DNA from 2 places in the Nocardia sp. NBC_01329 genome. Region 2 is predicted to be linked to the other one. Evidence: riboswitches for the same ligand, from Rfam matches in the RefSeq annotation. Region 2 holds a riboswitch; the other holds the start of a gene.

Region 1 (3,404 bases), 2.9 Mb from region 2:
TTCGGGTGAGCGCTACAAGGACGGTCGTTGCGCTGAGGTCGGTGAACACGTCCGTGCCCGAAGCCGCGAACATGCGAATGGGCTCCACCACCAGTGAAGCCGTCCCGATCACTCCGATCCCGGCGGTGAGCAGGACCCGCGCCCACCGGTCACCCCGCGACATTCGCCAGGCGACAGCGAGCACCACCCCATAGACCACGCTCCTGAACAGCCAGTTGCCCGCGAGTGAGCCGATATCGGCCGCGTTGTCGGTCAACAGGCCCACGCTGTGTACGACAGTTTCGGCGACACCCCAGCCGACGGCCGCCATGAGCGCGACGAAGGCTGTGGTGACGGCCGCGGGCCGTGCGGCGATTGTGTTGTCCCGGTAAACGAGTGCGGTGTCGTTCATACACCGACCCTGCCCGGCCGCAGCTACGGCCGGGATCACCCGGGCGTAGCAGCGACCTCCGGTACCGCCGTACTACGGCGAGTGCTCCATTCGGTGAGTGCGGCGAAAGCGAGTCCGATACTCACCCACAACGTGGTGGATACCGCCAGCGAGGCGGCCCGGAACTCCCACAACAACGTCGCGGGGAAATCGGCGCCCACTTCGTTCACCCCGGGCAGTAGTACGTAACCGACTGTGACGACGAGTCCGAAACCCGCCACCGCGGCGATCAGCCGGAAGGATTCCGGCTGCGCCCGCAGCGCTTTCCAGAGGTAACCACCGACCGCGACGGCCACCAGACCCAGCACCACCGCGGCCACCCACAGCAGGGTTCGGTCGTTGATCGTCTCCGGATCGCCCACCGCCGGTGGGTTCGCCGGGTACTTGAAGAACGGCACCGCGACCACCGCGACCCACCCGGCCAGGCCGAGTCCCAACACGAGCCGCCCGCCGGACAACGAGCTGAACCGCCGGACGTAATGCGCCGCGGTCGCGACGATCACGCCGAACGCCATACCCGCCAGAGCGCTCGCGAGGAACTGCCCGAACCTCTGCCAGGGCCTGCTCACCACGGCCTCGTCCCCATGCGTATGTTCGGTGCTCACTTCGTGCGCGACGCCGGAATCGTGGGAATGCTCCGCGGGGGGAGCCGCCGCCTCCTCGATGGCGATGGCAGCGTCGACCGCGGGTTCACCGACGAAATTGCCGACGACCCCCGCGAGGAGACCGGCGATCAGACCGGCGAGCAGACCACGGAGCAACAGAGCACCGAAGGATCCGCTCAATGGCATGGAACACCCAGCAGATGGCGACCGTCGTGCATGAGCTCGTGCACGAACATTCCGCTGCGCGATACGGCACCTTGGTCGAACCCGACCAGATACAGCGTCAACAACGCCAGCAGGACGACTCCGACGGTGACGAGCACTGTCGCCGATGTGTCGGCGGCCCTGCTCGGGACATGGGCTATGGCCATGATCGATCCTCCTCATCCGGATGATCGCGTCCGGTTCGCGAGTTCTGCGCAGGTGCCGGTGTCTGGCTCTGCCCACCCGATGACGGCGTGGACATCACAGTGGCGCGACCGCTCCGGGTTCTCACCGGATTACCGCGTCACCTCCGCTTTCACCTCGAACCTTGACACCAGCAGCGACCGGTCGTCAATATGCCCGGGCATAAGCACTGGCCACGCCACTGTGTTCGGTGGCGTGGCCAGGTGGGTCCGGCAGGATCAGGAGGCGGGTTTACCCGCTACATCGAGCACTACCTCGAATTCCAGCAGTGAGGCGCCGGTGGCGACAGGTTTGTTCTGCTGCCCGGCGTGTGCCTCCTTGGCCGGGCCGTCGCGCCACGCCGCGAAGGACTCCTCGGAATCCCACTGGGTGACGACGAAGTACCGGTTCTCCCCGGCGGTGGGCCGCAACAACTGGAAGCCGAGGAACCCGGGGGAGTTCTCGACCGCGTGCGCGCGGTGGGCGAACCGCTTCTCCAGCTCCGGACCCGCGCCCTCGGGGATCTCGATCGCATTGATCTTCACAACAGCCATGCCCCGAGCTTAGGGCTGTGTTTATTTGCCCCGCCTTCGGCGGGGCGGTCGGGGCCCTCGTGACCCCGGTTCTTCACTCCGGCGCTCAGTCGCTGCGCTCCATCGCTCTGTCGCTCCAGAACCGGGGCGGGCCCCGACCACGAATGGTGACCGTCCGGAGTAGGCGAAGGTGCAGGAGTGCGCTTCGACCGGCCTGGAGAGGTTCACGGCATTGTCGGTGCTCTACAGTCGCCGATCGTTGTACGGCCTGCTGCACGCGCTCGGTCGCTGCGCTCGTTCGCTCTGATGCGCCTATAGATTTCAATCTGGTGGTGTGGGTTGGTTGGTCAGGGCGTGGTAGACGTCTCGGGCGATGAAGCGTTGAGGCGCGTCAGGGCCGACGCCGCTCCAGAACCCGGGGACTCGACTATGGAGGTGGTAATCGGGCAGAGCCACGGGCGATCTGGGCGCAGCGACGAACCCGGACCGGGGCGCGCGGTGGTTGTCGCTGTGCCGGCCTGTGGAGGGTTGTGAATAAACTCGGCCCGGTGTTGCACGACGAAGGTGGGGCCGGGGCCCCGATACTGCTGCTGCACGGACTGATGGGCAGTGCCCGGACCTGGCAGGACCAGGTCGTATGGCTGCGTGACCACGGCCGGGTGTTCACTTTCGACGCCGCCGGCCACGGGCGGCCTGCTCCGGACGAACTCGCCACCGACGCGTTCGTCGCCGATCTCGCCGAAGCCACCTCGGGTATCGCCGAGCCGATGACCGTGATCGGCCATTCGATGGGCGGCCTGCACGGATGGGTTTTCGCGGCCACGTATCCGAGCCGGGTGCGCGCGCTGGTGGTCGAGGATATGGCCGCCGATTTCACCGGGCGTACGGCCGCGCACTGGGCCGCGATGGTCGAAGCGTGGCCGCAGCCCTTCCCCGACGAGGAAGCGCTGCTGGCGCATTTCGGGCCGGTCGCGGGACGCTACTTCCTGAATTCGTTCGAGCGCGGCGCGGACGGCTATCGGTTACACGGGGAGGTGGCCACTTTCCGGGCTATCTCGGAGGAATGGGGCACCCGCTCGTTCTGGCCGGAATGGGGGCGGCTCACCGTGCCCACCCTGCTGCTCGAGGGCGAATACACGATCACCCCGGCGGGCCAGATGCGCCGGATGGCCGAACTGCATCCCGCTGCCGAGCACGTCTTGATACCCGAGGCCGGGCATTTGGTGCACGACGATCAGCCGGCGCGCTACCGGGTCGAGGTCGAGCGTTTCCTCGCCCGGCCCCGGCGGACCGCCGTCGAGAGATGAGCGGCCGTCCTCAGCCCTCGCCTGCCAGCGCGAACCGTCCGTCGTCGGTCTGTTCGATCAACCCGTCGACCAGCAGTGAATCCAGCGCGCGGTCGCGCTGGCCGGGGTCCCGAGTCCAGGCGAGGTCCAGCCGGACACGTTC
Region 2 (3,404 bases):
GCTGCCGTTCGGGCCCACAATGCCGATGAACTGCCCCGGCGCGGCGGCCAGGGTCACCGCCTCGACAACCGTCGTGCCGTCGAACTCGACGGTGACATCCTCGTAGTCGACCCGCATCAGCCGTGCTCCACCAGTGCGCCGCGACGGCGCATCAACAGCACGAATACGGGAACGCCCACCGCTGCGGTGATCGCGCCCAGCGGTAATTCCTGCGGTGGGATGAGCGTGCGCGCCAACAGGTCCGCGGTCACCAGGAACACCGCGCCCAGCAGCGGTGTCACGATGGTGAGGCGCCGGTGGTCGGCGCCCACCAGCAGTCTGGCGATATGGGGAACCACCAGTCCGACGAAGCCGATCGCCCCGCATACCGCGACGAAACAGCCTGTCATCGCGGCGGAGACCACGAACAGGGACAGCCGGAACCTGGCAGCGTTCATCCCCAGTGCGGCGCCGACCTCGTCTCCCATCGACAGCGCGTTGAGGTGTCGCGCGTACACGGCGATCACCACCAGTCCGATCACGGTGACCGCGGCGACGAGGGGCACCATCTGCCAGGTGGCCCCCGCCAGGCTTCCGAGCAGCCAGAACATCACTGAACGGGCGGCATCGCCGTGCGGGGCCATGAACACCAGCACCGTCGTCGCGGCGGAGAACCCGTAGCCGATGGCGGTACCGGTGAGCACCAGTCGCAGCGGTACCAGCCCGGCGGCCGAGCGCGCCATCAGATAGACCAGCACAGTCGCGCCCAGCGCCCCGGCGAAGGCCGCCGTCGACAATGCGTAGATCCCCAACGCGCCGAAGGCCCCGAAGAGTACGACTGCGGTGGCGCCCACCGACGCACCGGAGGAGATACCGAGGACATAAGGGTCGGCGAGAGCGTTACGAACCATCGCCTGCACCAGCAACCCGACTCCGCCGAGACCGCCCCCGACCAGAGCCGCCAGCAACACGCGAGGCAGACGCGAATCGACGACGATCCGATAGTCGGCGATATCGCCGGCGACCACCGTCGCGCCGGTGAGTTCGGCCCATAGGAACCAGACCGTGTCACGCCAGGGAATGTGCGCCGCACCCAGCGCCAATGCCAGCACGGAGACCAACGCGAGCGCCGCGATCAAACCGGCGGCGAGCACGGCGACCGCCGGTCGGCGCCTCTCGACAGTTCTCATCGATCCAGCTCTACCCGCACTGTCTCGAAACAGATGTGCGCAGAGGAGAGCGCCTTACGACCCATATCTCGTCAACCGCTCCCTCGGAGTCGACCGAAGACCGCGCCGTCGGCGCGACCACGCGGGCAGGTCTTCGGACTCGTGGACATGACGCTGGAAGGCGTCGCCTACTGGCGGTCGCTTCCCGGGCCGGGCGCCCAGTGCTGATGACCGCGGTCGTTTCCACATACCGCTGCGGGGCAGCTCCGGATTCTCACCGGATTCCCTCTTGCGAGCCGCCCGTCCGGGGACGAGCGGCAACCAGCGCCTGGTCACACTAGCATTCGAGCCCACGAGGGAGGCCGGTGTTCTCGATCACCGGCCTCGGTCGTGCGACTCATCGAGAACACCTCGCTGCTTCGAGGCAGGGCCGGGTAAGCGGTGTCGGACTCTGCGGCGGCACCGGATGCCGGTGAGCTCCGGTAGCTTCCGGGCGCCGACCCGGTCCTGGCGCGTTGTGGCGCTGCGGCCCTGTTGGGTCGGTGTTTCGCAGCAGGGATATTCTGGCGAGCGCAGCTGGTTCGTCTTGCGCTTCAGTGATGGCGCGAGATGTCGAAGCCTTCCACTCGAGGTCGGGTGATTTCGAGCGGATGGTGAGAGGGAATCCGGTGGGAATCCGGAACTGTCCCGCAGCGGTGAGTGGGAGCGACCGCCGTCACATGCACTGGGTTGTGTCCTGGGAAGCGATGGCGTGGTAGTACCAGCTCGGGGAGTGTTTCCGATCCCGAGTCGACCGATCGAGGTCGGTGCCCATGAGTCCGAAGACCTGCCGGTTGTGCCGGACACGACGTGTCCGGCGGTCGTCGCCTCGTGGATCGGGCGGTACGCCGATTTCCCGCATGCGGGTTGCGGCTCAGGTCCGTGCTGATGCTTCGAGGTCACCGGCCATCGCCGGCCTCCGCACGGCCGGTGCGGACAGGACGGTTGCGGTTTCGCGTGGGCGAGCGAGTGCCGATCTCGGAAAGGAACCTGGCTGTGGAGAAGATGTATGCCGGTGGCCGACTTCGTGCCTTGCGTGAGCAGCGGAGCCTGTCGCAATCCGGTCTGGCCAAGGCGCTCGGGTTGTCGCTGAGCTATGTCAATCAGCTGGAGAACGATCAGCGCCCGCTAACGGTGCCGGTGCTGATGCGTCTGACATCGACATTCGACTTGGAGGTGGGGTTCTTCGCGCCGGAGACCGATGCTCGGTTGCTGGCAGATCTGCATGAGGTGTTCACCGAGGACCCCGAATCTGCTTCGGTGAGCGGCAGCGAGCTGGATGATTTGCTTTCGCGAGTGCCGTCGGCGGCGCGGTTGCTGATCAGGCAGCACCGGCGTCTGCGCGCGGCCAACGGGCAGCTCGAGCAGTTCACTGCTGGGCTCGACGGTCCGATGCCGGATCTGCGCACCGCGATGCCGTATGAAGATGTCCGCGACTATTTCTACGACCGGCGCAACCATATCCCCGCACTCGACGCCGCCGCCGAGGATCTCTTCGCCGCGAGCGGGTTGAGTATCGGCGGTCTGGATCTGCAGCTGGCGCGACTACTGCGCGACGAGCACGGGGTGGGGGTGCGAATCCGGTCGGAGGATCCGGTGCGGCCCGGGCCCAAGAGGATCTACGATCCGGGAGCGCGCAGGCTCACGCTCGCGCGGCGCCTCACCGCCGGGCAGCGCGCGTTTCAGTTGGCGACTCAGTTGGCGTTCCTCAGTCAGGCCGAGGTGATCGAGGCTCTGCTCGCCGAGACCGAGGCGCTGCCGGCGGAGTCGCGGCGGCTGCTGCGTATCGGGCTGGCCAATTACTTCGCGGGCGCGCTCGTTCTGCCGTACGGGCTGTTTCTCGGCGCGGCGGAGGCGTTGCGTTACGACATCGACTTGCTCGCCGCGCAATTCGAGGTAGGTTTCGAAACAGTGTGTCATCGTCTGTCGACGCTGCAGCGGCGCGGGCAGCGCGGTGTGCCGTTCTTCTTCGTCCGTACAGATCGTGCGGGCAATATCTCGAAACGGCAGTCCGCCACTGCTTTCCATTTCTCCCGTACGGGTGGCAGTTGTCCGCTGTGGGTGGTGCACGATGCTTTCGCCACTCCGGGCCGGATTCGCACGCAGATCGCGGAGATGCCCGACGGACGTACTTATCTGTGGTCGGCGCGCACCACCGGAGAGAGCAATCCCGGATATCTGTCTCCTTCGCGGGATTTCGCTGTCGGTCTCGGATGT

The links. Region 2 has a riboswitch for cobalamin ahead of OG405_RS08450 (short-chain fatty acyl-CoA regulator family protein). Riboswitches for the same ligand answer to the same signal wherever they lie in the genome.
Region 1: it holds a riboswitch for cobalamin, as region 2 does, so the genes downstream of both, OG405_RS24070 (CbtB domain-containing protein) here and OG405_RS08450 (short-chain fatty acyl-CoA regulator family protein) in region 2, are expected to answer to the same signal.

Annotation. Positions count from the first base shown of each region.
Region 1 is NZ_CP108381.1:5,294,414-5,297,817, reverse strand. Features, by position in the region: gene OG405_RS24080 (hypothetical protein) at 1-391, opposite strand, end outside; gene OG405_RS24075 (CbtA family protein) at 427-1,221, opposite strand; gene OG405_RS24070 (CbtB domain-containing protein) at 1,212-1,406, opposite strand; cobalamin riboswitch at 1,443-1,591, opposite strand; gene mhuD (mycobilin-forming heme oxygenase MhuD) at 1,662-1,976, opposite strand; gene OG405_RS24060 (alpha/beta fold hydrolase) at 2,504-3,262, shown strand; gene OG405_RS24055 (A/G-specific adenine glycosylase) at 3,273-3,404, opposite strand, start outside.
Region 2 is NZ_CP108381.1:1,803,162-1,806,565, forward strand. Features, by position in the region: gene OG405_RS08440 (ABC transporter ATP-binding protein) at 1-117, opposite strand, end outside; gene OG405_RS08445 (FecCD family ABC transporter permease) at 117-1,169, opposite strand; cobalamin riboswitch at 1,277-1,491, opposite strand; cobalamin riboswitch at 1,761-1,996, shown strand; gene OG405_RS08450 (short-chain fatty acyl-CoA regulator family protein) at 2,184-3,404, shown strand, end outside.